DNA from 2 places in the Microbacterium sp. 71-23 genome. Region 2 is predicted to be linked to the other one. Evidence: riboswitches for the same ligand, from Rfam matches in the RefSeq annotation. Region 2 holds a riboswitch; the other holds the start of a gene.
What was found. Region 2 has a riboswitch for glycine ahead of gcvT (glycine cleavage system aminomethyltransferase GcvT). Riboswitches for the same ligand answer to the same signal wherever they lie in the genome.

Region 1: it holds a riboswitch for glycine, as region 2 does, so the genes downstream of both, gcvT (glycine cleavage system aminomethyltransferase GcvT) here and gcvT (glycine cleavage system aminomethyltransferase GcvT) in region 2, are expected to answer to the same signal.

The regions. Positions count from the first base shown of each region.
Region 1 is NZ_MKSL01000041.1:222-4,604, forward strand. It holds gene BGO15_RS13205 (MarP family serine protease) at 71-1,246, shown strand; glycine riboswitch at 1,326-1,421, shown strand; glycine riboswitch at 1,423-1,529, shown strand; gene gcvT (glycine cleavage system aminomethyltransferase GcvT) at 1,578-2,711, shown strand; gene gcvH (glycine cleavage system protein GcvH) at 2,708-3,091, shown strand; partial or broken gene BGO15_RS13220 (glycine dehydrogenase) at 3,109-4,383, shown strand, end outside.
Region 2 is NZ_MKSL01000036.1:119,110-128,676, forward strand. It holds gene gcvP (aminomethyl-transferring glycine dehydrogenase) at 1-979, opposite strand, end outside; gene gcvH (glycine cleavage system protein GcvH) at 976-1,356, opposite strand; gene gcvT (glycine cleavage system aminomethyltransferase GcvT) at 1,353-2,477, opposite strand; glycine riboswitch at 2,523-2,632, opposite strand; glycine riboswitch at 2,633-2,729, opposite strand; gene BGO15_RS12260 (MarP family serine protease) at 2,775-3,953, opposite strand; gene BGO15_RS12265 (NUDIX hydrolase) at 4,129-4,857, shown strand; gene nadA (quinolinate synthase NadA) at 4,854-6,206, shown strand; gene nadB (L-aspartate oxidase) at 6,203-7,759, shown strand; gene nadC (carboxylating nicotinate-nucleotide diphosphorylase) at 7,753-8,613, shown strand; gene BGO15_RS12285 (cysteine desulfurase family protein) at 8,610-9,567, shown strand, end outside.

The DNA.
Region 1 (4,383 bases), on a different contig from region 2:
AGGCAAACCCCCGCGTCCTCCCAGCCTCGGTGCGTAGCCTTCGTAGGCAGGACACCGGGAAGGGAGCCGCGTGCTCGTCGTCGACGTGATCGTGATCGTGCTGCTCGTGGCCGCCGTGGTCGGCGGCGCGACGCGCGGGCTGGTCGCGAGCATCGGCATGCTCGTCGGCCTCGTCGCGGGGGGTGCGGCCGCTTACGGCCTCGGCCCTCTGATCGCCGGCGCCATCCCGCTCCCGGCGTGGCGGGCGGTGGCGGTCGTGGGCGCGTCGATCGTGCTGCTGGCCGGGGGAGCGGCGCTCGGCTCGATGCTCGGTCTTGCGGTGCGCAAGGGCGTGGATCGGGCGACCCCGCTCCGGGTCGTCGACCGTGTCCTGGGTGGCGGCGTCAGCGTCGTGATCGCGGCGCTCGTGATCTCGCTCGCCGGATCGAGCATCGCCACGACCGGCATCCCGACGGTCTCCCCGGCGGTCGCGTCGTCCCGTGTCCTCCGCGTCATCGACGCGCTCGTCCCGCCCCCGGTCGCGTCGGGCCTGGCTGAGCTGCGCGGCGCCGTGCTCAGCGAAGGCCTGCCCCGACTGGGCGTCCTGTTCTCGCCGCAGCCAGGGACCACGGCGCCGCCCGTGCGCCTCGACGACCCGGCTCTGACCAGGGCGGCCGCATCGGTTGCGCGCATCAGCGGCGTCGCCTACGCGTGCGGGATGAGCCTGACCGGAACGGGGTTCGTGATCGCGGACGACGAGCTCGTGACGAACGCGCACGTCGTCGCGGGCGTGACGCGGCCCATCGTCGAGCTGCCGGGGCGGTCGGCCGTCGAGGGGCGCGTCGTCTACTTCGATCCGACGAACGACCTCGCGGTGATCCGGGCGAGGGGCCTCGGGGCCCGGCCGCTGGCCGTCACCCCGGCGCTCGCCGCGGGCGCCTCCGCCGTCGTGGCCGGCTACCCGTACGGCGGTCCCTTCACGATGGGCGACGCCCGCGTCATCGACCGGGGGACGGTGTCGGTCCCGGACATCTACGACGCGCGTGACGCTCCGCGCGACGTGTACTCCCTGGCTGCCGCCGTCAAGCCCGGCAACTCCGGCGGTCCGTTGCTCACCGCCGCCGGCACCGTCGCCGGCGTCGTGTTCGCTCGCGCCGAGGACGGCTCCGACCGCGGGTACGCCATGACCAGCACGGTCCTGTCACCCGTCGTCGCGAAGGCCCCTACGCTCACGTCGACGGTGTCATCGGGGCGCTGCACCGGATGATGCCCGCGAGGTGCCCGCGTGGGGCCACGCGAACCCGTCCGCGGCGGATACACTGGTCGCGCAACTGAAGACAGGCCGAACGACGCGTGCGGGAGAGCCGGAGGCACATCGCCCCCGGCACCGAAGGAGCAAGCCTCCCCGCCAATCTCTCAGGTCCGCGTACCGTACGCGTCCGGCCGCTCTGGAAAGCGATCCGTGCTGCTGCACGTGACGGATCCGCCGACGGTGAAAGCAGGCGGCCCTCGGGCCGCGGCGAAGCTCTCAGGCTCATGACAGAGGGGGAGTTCATCGGGCGTCGACCGGCGCCCGCCCGTCAGATCCGGGAGAGCTCATGACCCATCCAGAACCGCGCTTCACCCCTCTGCGCGAGCGCCACGAGGCGCTCGGCGCCTCGTTCACCGACTTCGGTGGATGGTCCATGCCCGTCCGCTACACCTCCGACCTCGCCGAGCACCGGGCCGTGCGCGAGGCCGCGGGGATCTTCGACATCTCGCACATGGCCGAGTTCCTCGTCGCGGGGCCGGACGCGGGCGCGTTCCTCGACTTCGCGCTCTCCGGCAGGCTGTCGACGATCGCAGACGACCAGGCCAAGTACTCCCTCGTCCTGGACACGACGGGCGGCATCGTCGACGACGTGATCGTCTACCGCCAGCACGCGGAGCGCTTCATCGTCGTCGCGAACGCCGGCAACCGGCATGCGGTGGCGACGGCGTTCGCCGAGCGCATCCAGGGACGCGATGTCCGCGTGGAGGACTGGACGGACCGCATCGCACTGATCGCGGTTCAAGGTCCCGCGTCGCCGGCGGTCCTCGCCGACACGACGGAGATCTCGGGCTGGACGACGCCGCTCGGCGAACTCGGCTACTACCGGATGGCCCACGCCGACTTCGTCCCGTCGCCCGGGGCGGAGCCCGTGCCCGTCCACATCGGGCGCACGGGCTACACCGGCGAGGACGGGTTCGAGGTCTTCGTGCGCACGGAGGACGCCCTCGCGATGTGGGATGCCCTGCGACGTGCGGGCGAGGGCCACGGCCTCGTGCCCGCCGGACTCGCGGCCCGCGACACCCTGCGCCTCGAGGCAGGCATGCCGCTCTACGGCCACGAGCTCTCGCTCGATGTCTCACCCGTCCAGGTCGGACTCGGGCGTGCGGTCGCCCGCGGCGACGACGACTTCGTCGGCCGGTCGGCGCTCGCCGTCGAGGCCGCAGGTCGGCCCGTGCTCGTGGGGCTCGCGGCGGAAGGCAGGCGCGCAGGGCGTGCGGGCTACGCCGTGCGCGACGAGAACGGAGCCGAGATCGGCGTCGTGACCAGCGGGGCGCTGAGTCCCACCCTCGGGCATCCGATCGCCATGGCGCTCGTCGCCCCCGACCACGCCGCGACCGGCGGCACCCTCTCCATCGATGTACGGGGCACGCTCGTGCCCGCCACCGTGACCGAACTGCCTTTCTACCGGAGGACGAAGTGACCGATCTCAACACTCTGAAGTACACCGCCGAGCACGAGTGGGTCGCGCTCGACGGCGATGTCGCGACCGTCGGCATCACGGACTACGCGGCGGAGAAGCTCGGCGACGTCGTCTTCGCCGAGCTGCCTGCCGCCGGGACCACCGTCTCGGCCGGTCAGGTGTGCGGCGAGATCGAATCCACCAAGTCCGTCGGCGAGCTGTACGCGCCTGTCGACGGCGAGGTGGTCGAGGCGAACACCGCGCTCGACGACGACCCCTCCGCGATCAACGCCGACCCGTTCGGCGACGGGTGGCTCGTGAAGCTGCGGGTCGACCCCGGTGCGGTCGCGGGGCTGCTCGACCGTGTCGCGTACCTCGCACTCACCGGCGGCGCCGAGTGACCCCCGTCGACGCGTCCATGGGCGGCTTCGCCGCCAGGCACATCGGGACCGACCACGACGCGCAGCGCCGCATGCTCGACGCGATCGGCTACGAGAGCGTCGACGCACTGGTGCAGGCGGCGGTGCCGGCATCCATCCACGTGCGGGAGCGCGCGACCACCGACATCCCGCCCGCGGCGACAGAGGCCGAGGCGCTCGCCGAGCTGCGCACGCTGGCGTCCCAGAACCGGGTCGCGCGGCCCATGATCGGCCTCGGCTACTACGACACGTTCACGCCGTCGGTGATCGCACGCAACGTCCTGGAGAATCCGTCCTGGTACACCGCGTACACGCCGTACCAGCCGGAGATCTCGCAGGGGCGCCTGGAGGCGCTGATCAACTTCCAGACCATGGTCACCGACCTCACCGGCCTCGCGACCGCGAACGCGTCGATGCTCGACGAGTCCACGGCCGTGGTGGAAGGGATGCTGGTGGCCCGGCGCGGCTCGAAGGCGACGTCCGACGTGTTCGTGGTCGACGCGGACGCGCTGCCCCAGACGAAGGCCCTCCTGCGCGTGCGGGCGGCGGCGGTCGGCGTCCGTCTCGTCGAGCTCGACCTGGCGCACGGGGCCACGCTGCCCGACGAGCTGTTCGGCGTGTTCGTGCAGTACCCCGGCGCGTCCGGCCGGGTCTGGGATCCGAGCGGCATCATCGACGCAGCCCACGTGGCGGGGGGACTGGCGGTCATGGCCGCCGACCTGCTCGCCCTCACGCTGCTGCGCTCGCCCGGCTCGCTGGGCGCGGACGTGGCGGTGGGGACGACGCAGCGCTTCGGGGTCCCGCTCGGCTTCGGCGGGCCGCACGCCGGCTACATGGCCGTGCGCCAGGGACTCGAACGGCAGCTGCCCGGTCGGCTCGTGGGCGTGTCGCAGGATGCCGCGGGGCACCCGGCCTACCGCCTCGCGCTGCAGACACGCGAGCAGCACATCCGCCGCGAGAAGGCCACATCCAACATCTGCACGGCCCAGGTCCTCCTCGCGGTGATGGCTGCGATGTACGCCGTGTACCACGGTCCGGATGGACTCCGCGCGATCGCGACGGACGTCGCCCGCAAGGCGGAGGCCCTCGCCGAGCGCTTGCGTTCCTACGGTCTCTCCCTGGCCACGGATGCGTTCTTCGACACGATCCGCGTGTCCACCCCCGGCCCCGCCGCACGTGTGATCGAGCGCGCGCGCAGCAAGGGCTACCAGCTCTTCTGGGTGGATGACGCGACGGTGGGCGTCTCCGTAGACGAGACCACCACCGCCGACGAC
Region 2 (9,567 bases):
TGTTCGACGTCGCCTTCTCCCGCCGGATGTGCTGTTCCCGCGTCTGCAGCGACAGCCGGTAGGCGGGGTGGCCCGCGGCATCCTGCGACACCCCCACCAGGCGACCCGGCAGCTGGCGCTCGAGACCCGCCCGCACCGCCATGTAGCCGGCGTGGGGTCCGCCGAAGCCGAGCGGCACGCCGAAGCGCTGGGTCGTGCCGACGGCGACGTCGGCGCCGAGAGATCCCGGCGAGCGCAGCAGGGTGAGGGCGAGGAGGTCCGCCGCGACGACGACCTTTCCACCCGCGGCCTGCACGGCGGCGATGGCCTCGGTGGGGTCCCACACGCGGCCGGATGCCCCGGGGTATTGGATGAACGCGCCGAACACGTCGATGTCGGCGGGCGGCGGCGACTGGTCGAAGCTCGTCTCGTGCAGGTCGATGCCGACCGCGGCGGCACGGTGCGCCAGCAGCGACTTGGTCTGCGGCAGTGCGTCGGCGTCGACGAGGAACACCGTCGAGCGGGACTTCGAGGCCCGGCGCGCGAGCAGCATGCCCTCGACGACGGCCGTGGACTCGTCGAGCATCGACGCGTTGGCCGTGTCGAGCCCGGTGAGGTCGGCGACCATCGTCTGGAAGTTGATGAGCGCCTCGAGGCGACCCTGGGAGATCTCGGGCTGGTATGGCGTGTAGGCCGTGTACCAGGACGGGTTCTCGAACACGTTGCGCGCGATGACCGACGGCGTGTTCGTGTCGTAATAGCCGAGCCCGATCATGGGTCGCAGCACCCGATTGCGCGCGGCGAGCCCGCGCAACTCCGCGAGCGTCTCCTGCTCGGTCGCCGCGGACGGCAGGGCCGCCAGCGTCTCGCGAGGGGTGAGGATGGCGTCGGGCACCGCGGCCCGCACGACGGCATCGGCGTCGGCGTAGCCGAGCGTCTGCGCGAGGCGTGCGCTGTCGCCCGCCGTGCCGATGTGGCGGGATCGAAAGGCGTCGCTCATGCGGCGCCGCCGGTGAGCTCGTCGTAGGCGGCGCGATCGAGGAGCCCCTCGATCGCCTCACCATCGAGCTCGACCCGCACGAGCCACGCCGCGAAGGCGTCGGCGTTCACGAGCGCCGGGTCGCTGTCGACGTCGCCGTTCACCTCGATGACGCGGCCGGACACGGGCGCGTAGAGCTCGCCGACCGACTTCGTCGACTCGATCTCGCCGCACACCTGGCCGGCGGTCACCGTGCCGTCGATGGCGGGGAGCTCGACGAACACCACGTCGCCGAGCTTCTCGGCGGCGTAGTCCGTGATGCCGAAGGTGGCGACATCCCCTTCGATGAGCACCCATTCGTGCTCGGCGGTGTACTTGAGTGCGTCGCGGTCGGTCATGCGTTCCTCCGATAGAAGGGCGGGGTGGTCACGGTGGCGGGGATGAGAGTGCCGCGCACGTCGATCGCGAGAGCCGTGCCGGGGGCGGCGTGCGCGGGCGAGACGTAGGCGAGTGCGATCGGGTGTCCGAGCGTGGGGCTGAGCGCGCCGGAGGTGATCTCTCCGACCGCGTCGCCGTCGGGCGTGCGCACCTCGTAGCCGGCGCGGCCGGCGCGCCTGCCCTCGGCGACCAGCCCGACGAGCACCGGGCGATCGGTGAGGTCGGCGGCCTCGAGCGCGGCCTTTCCGACGAAGTCGGGCTTGTCGAGCACGGGCACGCGGCCGAGACCGGCCTGCGCGGGCAGGGTGTCGAGCGTCAGCTCGTGGCCGTAGAGCGGCATGCCGGCCTCGAGGCGCAGCGTGTCGCGGGCGGCGAGCCCGGCGGGCACGAGCCCGACCGGCTCGCCCGCGACAAGGAGGGCGTCCCAGAGCCGCGCCGCGATGCCGACGGGGGCGAGGAGCTCGAAGCCGTCTTCACCCGTGTACCCGGTGCGCAGCACCAGCACGTCGGCGTCGAAGGCGCGCGCCCGCGACCACGCGTAGTACTTCAGGTCGGCGACCGGGGGCGCGACATCCGTCAACTCGTCGAGGGCGGCGAGCACCTCGACGGCGCGCGGGCCCTGCACCGCCAGCAGGGCATAGTCGTCACTGACGTCGGCGACGGATGCCGCGAACTCCCCCACCCGCTCGGCGAGCGCCGCGGCGACGGGCGCGCGGTTGCCCGCGTTGGCGATCACGAGGAACCTTTCGTCGGCGAGTCGATAGACGATCAGGTCGTCGATGACGCCGCCCGACGGGGCGAGCAGCAGCGAGTACTTCGCCTTGCCGATCGCGAGGGCAGACAGGCGGCCGGCGAGCGCGGCGTCGAGGTAGGCGCCGGCATCCGCGCCGACGACGTCGAACTCGGCCATGTGCGAGATGTCGAACAGGCCCGCCGCCTCGCGCACCGCGCGGTGCTCGGCGAGATCGGACGAGTAGCGCACCGGCATGAGCCAGCCGCCGAAGTCGGTGAACGAGGCGCCGAGGGCGTCGTGACGGGCGTGCAGCGCCGTCGTGCGGGGTGTGGAGGTGGGGTCGGTCATGAGTTCTCCCGTGCAGGGGCGGGCGACCGTCGATCGACGGTCTCGAACTCCCCCTCTGTCATCGGCCTGAGAGCTTGCTCGCGGCATCCGTCACAGCGTCGGATGCGGCGGCTTTCACCGTCGGCGGACGCGTATGCGTCGCTTTCCAGAGCGGCCCGACCGGGGCGGTACGGCTACCTGAGAGATTGGCGGGGAGGCTTGCTCCTTCGGTGCCCGTCGCCGGCTGCGACGGAGCTCTCCCGCTACGGTCACGGGGCCTTGTTGACTTGTGCGGCCAGCTTAGCGGCACCGGTGCGCTCAGCGGATGCAGGCGCCCGACGACACGGTCTGCTGCATGCTCTCCGCCTGGGCGACCACCGAGGTCAGCTCGGCGGTGGTCATCGCGTAGCCGACGTTGGGGTCGCTGTCGCTGCGGGCGAACACGATGCCCACAGCCCGTCCCGACGCGTCGAGGAGCGGCCCGCCGGAGTTGCCGGGCCGCACCACGGCGTCCAGGGCGTAGATGTCGCGCACGTCCGATCCGCTCCCGTAGATGTCGGGCACCCGCGCCTCTCCCACGCTCGTGACCGAGGCGTTCCCCGACGTGAACGGGCCGCCATAGGGATAACCCTGCACCACGGCGGCGGCGCCGGCGGTGAGTGTCGCGCCGAGAGGGATGGCTGCGGCATCCAGCCCGTCGGTCGCGATGACCGCGATGTCGTTGTGCGGATCGTCGTACACGATGCGACCCTCGACGGCGGCGCGACCCGGGAGCTCCACGATGGGGTTCGTGACTCCGGCGACGACATGCGCGTTGGTGACGACACGGTCCGGAGCGATCACGAAGCCGGATCCCGTGGAGGTCTCGCTGCACGCATAGGCCGTGCCCGAGATACGGGCGACCGACTGCGCGGCGGCGTTGAGTGCCGGGTCGGCGAGGTCGATCGGGGCGGCGGCGGGTGCGGTGGCGGCTCCGTCGAGCAGCGCCCCGAACTGCGGCAACCCGTCGCTGAGCACCCCCTGGCGCAGCTGCGCCAGGGCCTGCGACAGCGGGCTCGGGGTGAGATCGTCGATCGTGCGCAGCACCGTCGACGACGCGACGGCAGGGGCGAGCACGGGCGTGCCCGTCACCACCACGCTCTGCCCCACGAGCGAGATCGCGAGGGCGGCGACGACGACGCTCAGCGCGCCTCCCAGGACGCGATCGACGATGCCGAGGCGCAGGCGGTCGACGCCGCGCCGCAGGCGCATGCCGATGGCGCCGCCGAGCGTGCCGCCCGCGAACAGGAGCGCGATGCCCGCCGCGAGCACGATGAGTCCGCGCCACTGGGACCACGGCACGACGCCCGACAGCAGCGGCAGCAGCCACCACGCGGCGGCGCCCGCCGCCACGACGCCGAGCAGTGCTCCGGCGCTCGCGAGGAGACCCCGGGCGATGCCACCGGCGAGCGCGCCGATCAGCAGGAGCACCGCGATCACATCGACGACGAGCGACATGGATGCCTCCTCTCCCGCCTGGATGTCTCACGGTACGACGGATCCGCTGGGAATCGTCCCGGTTTGCCTTCGAGTCATCGAGACTCTAAGATCGCTTCTGGTCATCATGACACTAACCATCCGTTCCGAGAGCGCCGCGTCGGCACCGTCCCCGTCGGACCCGACGCGCGTCGCCGTGTCGACCGTGATCTTCACCCTGCGGCGGCCCGACGGATGCGACCTGCCCGTGCTCTCCCTGCCGCTCGTGCGCCGCACCCGTGACCCGTACGGCGACTTCTGGGCCCTCCCCGGCGGATGGCTCGACGCCGACGAGGAGCTGGAGGATGCGGCATCCCGCACCCTCGGCGAGACGACCGGCCTCGCCGCGAGCTACCTCGAGCAGCTCTACGCCTTCGGCGCCATCGACCGCTCCCCCTCGCGGGTCATCTCGATCGTCTACTGGGCGCTGCTGCGCTCCGACGACGTCGACGCTCAGCTGGCCGCGCACCTCGCCGCCGGCGACGCCCCCGAGAACGTCGAGTGGTTCGACGCCGCCCACCTGCCGACCCTCGCCTTCGACCACAACGCGATCGTCGACTACGCCCTGTGGCGCCTGCGCAACAAGGTGGGCTACAGCCGCATCGCCCACGGCTTCCTGCCCGGATCGTTCACGCTCGCTGAGCTGCGCGAGGTGTACGAGGCGATCCTCGAGCGCCGCCTGGACCCTGCCAACTTCCGCCGCCAGGTGGAGGGCTCCGGAACCCTCATCCCCACCGACGACTTCCGCACGGGCAGCCATCGACCGGCGCGCCTGTACCGGTACAACCACGACGTCGAGCTCTCCGATCGCGGGCCGCTCGGCACCGCCCCGCCCGCTTCTCGCGAACAGTCAGCCACACCGCACACCCCGAAGGAGGCGCGATGAGCGCCGTCAACATCGCCCTGCGCCCGCGCGACGAGATCGATCCGTCGGTCGACCACGTCATCCAGTCGCTCGTCTCCGGCGGATCCGCCGACGCGACCTGCACGACCGACCTCGCGGCCAGCCCGTGGACGTTCGACGTGAGCGAGGGCTACGGGCCCGGTGCCTCGATGGGTGACGTCATCCCCACCGGGTCACCCCGCCAGGGCTCGCTGCCGCAGGAGTACCGCGACGCCGACCCGGCCGATCTGGATCACCGCATCCGTGCGGCGAAGCAGATGCTCGGCGACCGGGTCGTCGTACTCGGCCACTTCTACCAGCGCGAGGAGGTTGTGCGACACGCCGACTATGTCGGCGACTCGTTCCAGCTCGCGACCGCCGCGAAGGCCCACCCCGACGCCGAGGCGATCGTGTTCTGCGGCGTGCACTTCATGGCCGAGACCGCCGACCTCCTCTCCGGAGCGGACCAGGCCGTCATCCTCCCGAACCTCGCCGCCGGCTGCTCGATGGCCGACATGGCCGACATCGATCAGGTCGAAGAGTGCTGGGAGCAGCTGGCTGAGATCTACGGCGACATGGATGCCGCGGACGCCGACGGGCTCGTGCCGGTCATCCCGGTCACCTATATGAACTCGTCCGCCGCGATCAAGGGGTTCGTCGGCCGCCACGGCGGCATCGTCTGCACGTCGTCGAACGCGCGCACGGTGCTCGAGTGGGCGTTCGAGCGCGGACGCCGCGTGCTGTTCTTCCCCGACCAGCACCTCGGCCGCAACACGGCCAAGGCCATGGGTGTGCCCCTCGCGCAGATGCCGATGTGGAATCCGAACCGTCCCCTCGGCGGCTCGAACGCCGACGACCTCGCGGATGCCCGCGTCATCCTCTGGCACGGGTTCTGCTCGGTGCACCGCCGCTTCTCGGTCGCCCAGATCGACAAGGCGCGGGCCGAGCACCCCGGCGTGCGCGTGATCGTGCATCCCGAGTGCCCGATGGACGTCGTCGACGCGGCCGACGAGGCCGGATCGACCGACTACATCCGCAAGGCGATCGAGGCGGCGACCGAGCCCACGACGTTCGCGATCGGCACCGAGGTCAACCTCGTGCAGCGCCTCGCCGCCCAGCACCCGCAGCACGAGATCTTCTGCCTCGACCCGGTCGTGTGCCCGTGCTCGACGATGTACCGCATCCACCCCGGCTACCTCGCATGGACACTCGAGTCCCTGGTCGCGGGAGAGGTCGTCAACCGCATCACGGTGCCGGGCGACGTCGCCGATCCCGCCCGCATCGCGCTCGAGCGCATGCTCGCGGCGAAGCCGCCGGCAGGACGCGTCGAGACGCCGGGGAGCGCGCAGTGAGCCGCAGCATCCACGCCGTCGTCGTCGGCAGCGGCATCGCGGGTCTCACCGTCGCGCGCGACGCCGCCCGCGCGGGGGCGCGGGTCACCCTCGTCACGAAGGACGAGCTGGCCCACGCGAACACCCGATACGCCCAGGGCGGCATCGCGGGCGTCATGTTCGACGACGACAGCGTCGAGGACCACATCGCCGACACCCTCACCGCCGGCGCGGGCCTCGGCGACCCTGCGGCCGTGCGTGTGCTGGCGACCGAGGGGCCGGCGCGCATCCGCGAGCTGATCGAGCTCGGCGTCGCCTTCGACCGGGATGCCGCCGGGTCGCTGCGCAAGGGACTCGAAGCCGCGCACTCCTACCCCCGCGTGCTGCACGCGGGGGGAGACGCGACGGGTGCCGAGATCGAGCGGGCGCTGGTCGCGGCCGTGCGGGCGTCGGGTGTGGAGATCGTCGAGCACGCGTTCCTCGTGGACCTCGTCGTCGCGCACGGGAGGGTGAGCGGCGTCGAGCTGCAGCAGGGCGATGCCCGCCGCACGATTCACGCCGATGCCGTGGTGCTCGCGACCGGCGGCGCCGGCCAGCTCTTCGCGCACACCACCAACCCCGTGGTCGCCACGGCCGACGGCATCGCCGCCGCTCTGCGCGCGGGGGCCGCTGTCGCCGATCTCGAGTTCGTGCAGTTCCACCCGACCGTGCTCGCCGCGGGTGACGCGTTCCTCGTGTCGGAGGCCGTGCGCGGCGAGGGCGCGACCCTCATCGACCCGGACGGCCGGCGCTTCACGTTCGATGCGCACCCCGACGGCGAGCTGGCCCCGCGCGACGTCGTCGCCCGGGCGATCGCCGCCCGCATGGCGGCGCAGGGAGGCGCGCCGGTCGCGCTCGACGCGACCCGGCTGCACGCACCCGGCACGGCCGCGTTCCTCGCCGGACGGTTCCCCACGATCGATGCCGCCGTGCGCGAGCGCGGCCTCGACTGGGCGCGGGAACCCATCCCGGTGACGCCCGCGGCGCACTACCTCATGGGCGGCGTCGTGACCGACCTCGACGGCCGCACCACCCTGCCCGGCCTCTACGCCGTCGGCGAGACCGCCCGCACCGGGGTGCACGGCGCGAACCGACTGGCCTCGAACTCGCTGCTCGAGGGCGCCGTCTTCGGCGCGCGCGCCGCGGCGGCTCTGACCACAGACGCGGATGCCGCGTGGCCCGCGCCGGCACTCCCGGCGGCGCCCGCACCGCTCGAGACCGCCGCGCCCGCCGCCGACGCCCCACCGTTCACCCGCGCCGCGCTGCAGGAGCTGCTGTGGCAGCACGCCGGTCTCGTGCGCGACGACCGCGGGCTCGCGCGAGCGGCATCCGTGCTCGCCGCGTGGTCGCTGCCGCACGCCGCCGCATCGTCGGTCGCCGGATGCGAGGACGAGAACCTGCTGCAGGTCGCCGTCGCGCTCGTCGCGGCTGCGCGTGCGCGCACCATCTCGGTCGGGGCGCACTTCCGCGCCGACGCGGACCCGGCCGCAGCGGCGGACGCCGCGGCATCCGTCACCGAGGTCGTCGCATGCTGACCGCCCGCACCATCGACCGCATCGTCGCGCTTGCGCTCGACGAGGACGCCCCGTGGGGCGACCTCACCAGCGAGACGCTGATCCCCGCCGACGCGGTCGCGACAGCCGACCTCGTCGCGCGCGAGGACGGCGTCTTCGCCGGAGGCGAGGTGTTCGCGGCCGCCTTCCGGCTGACCGACCCGGCCATCGAGGTGGGTCTGCACGTCGCCGACGGCGGACGGTTCATCGCCGGACGCCGGCTCGCGACGGTGACCGGGCCGGCGCAGGGCGTGCTCACCGCCGAGCGCATCGGGCTCAACTTCGCGCAGCGCATGTCGGGCATCGCGACCCTCACCGCGCGGTACGTCGACGCGATCGCGGGCACCGGTGCGCGCATCGTCGACACCCGCAAGACGACCCCGCTACTGCGTGCGTTCGAGCGCCACGCGGTGGCCGCCGGCGGCGGGCACAACCACCGGTTCTCGCTGTCCGACGCGGTCATGGCCAAGGACAACCATCTGGGCGTGCTGACCGCGACCGGGGCAGATCTCACCGACGCGCTCCGCGAGGCGATCGCGAGGCTCCCCCACACCGCGCACGTCGAGGTCGAGGTCGACCGCGTCGACCAGATCGAGGCCGTCGTCGCGGCGGGGATCGGCACGATCATGCTCGACAACTTCACCGTCGACCAGCTGCGCGAGGGTGTCGCCACTGTCGCCGGACGGGCGCAGATCGAGGCGTCCGGCGGGGTGAGCCTCGACACCGTGCGGCAGATCGCCGAGACCGGTGTCGACGTCATCTCGGTCGGCGCGCTCACCCACTCGGCGCGCGCGCTCGACCTCGGGCTCGACCTGCGCATCGACCTCGGGCGATGAGCGGGCTCTACCTCGACAACGCCGCGACCACGCCCGTGCGCCGCGAGGTGCTCGAGGCCATGGCACCGTTCCTCACGAGCGTGTTCGGCAACCCGTCGAGCCACCACGAGCTCGGCGATGCCGCGGCGCGCGCGCTCGACGACGCGCGGCGCCGGGTCGCCGCGGTGCTCGGCATGCGCGCGGGCGACATCACGTTCACCTCGGGCGGCACCGAGGGCAACAACCTCGCCCTCAAGGGCATCGCGATCGCCGCGGCATCCGCGCGCGGCGCGCGCCACGTGATCACGACTCCCATCGAGCACGAGTCGATCCTCGAGTCGGCGCGCTACCTGCGCCGGGTGCACGGGTTCGACGTCGACCTGGTGCCGGTCGACGAGACAGGACGCGTCGACCCGGCGGAGCTCACCGCCCTGCTGCGCGACGACACCGCGGTCGTCAGCATCGGGTACGCGAACAACGAAATCGGCACCGTGCAGGATGCCGGGGCCCTCGCCGCAGCGACCCGCACGGCGGGCGTACCCCTGCACCTCGACGCCGTGCAGGCCGCGGGGTGGCTGCCTCTCGCGGGCACGGGCGCCGACGCGCTCGTCATCGCCGGGCACAAGCTCGGTGCGCCGAAGGGAACCGGGGTGGCGGCGATCCGCGGGCGCGTGCCCGTCGAGCCGCTGCTGCACGGCGGCGGGCAGGAGCGCGGGCGGCGCAGCGGCACCGAGAACGTCGCGGGCGCCGTGGCGATCGCAACCGCCCTCGAGCTCGCCGAGGCCGAGCGCGAGGCCTCTGCCGCGCGCGTCGCCGCGCTGCGCGACAAGTTCGTCGCCGCCGCCCTCGTGCGGCTGCCGCAGGCGCGTCTCACCGGCGACCCCGTGCATCGACTGCCCGGCACCGCGAGCTTCACCTTCGCCGGCACGAGCGGCGAGGCAGTGCTGCTCGAGCTCGAACGCCGCGGCGTCGTCA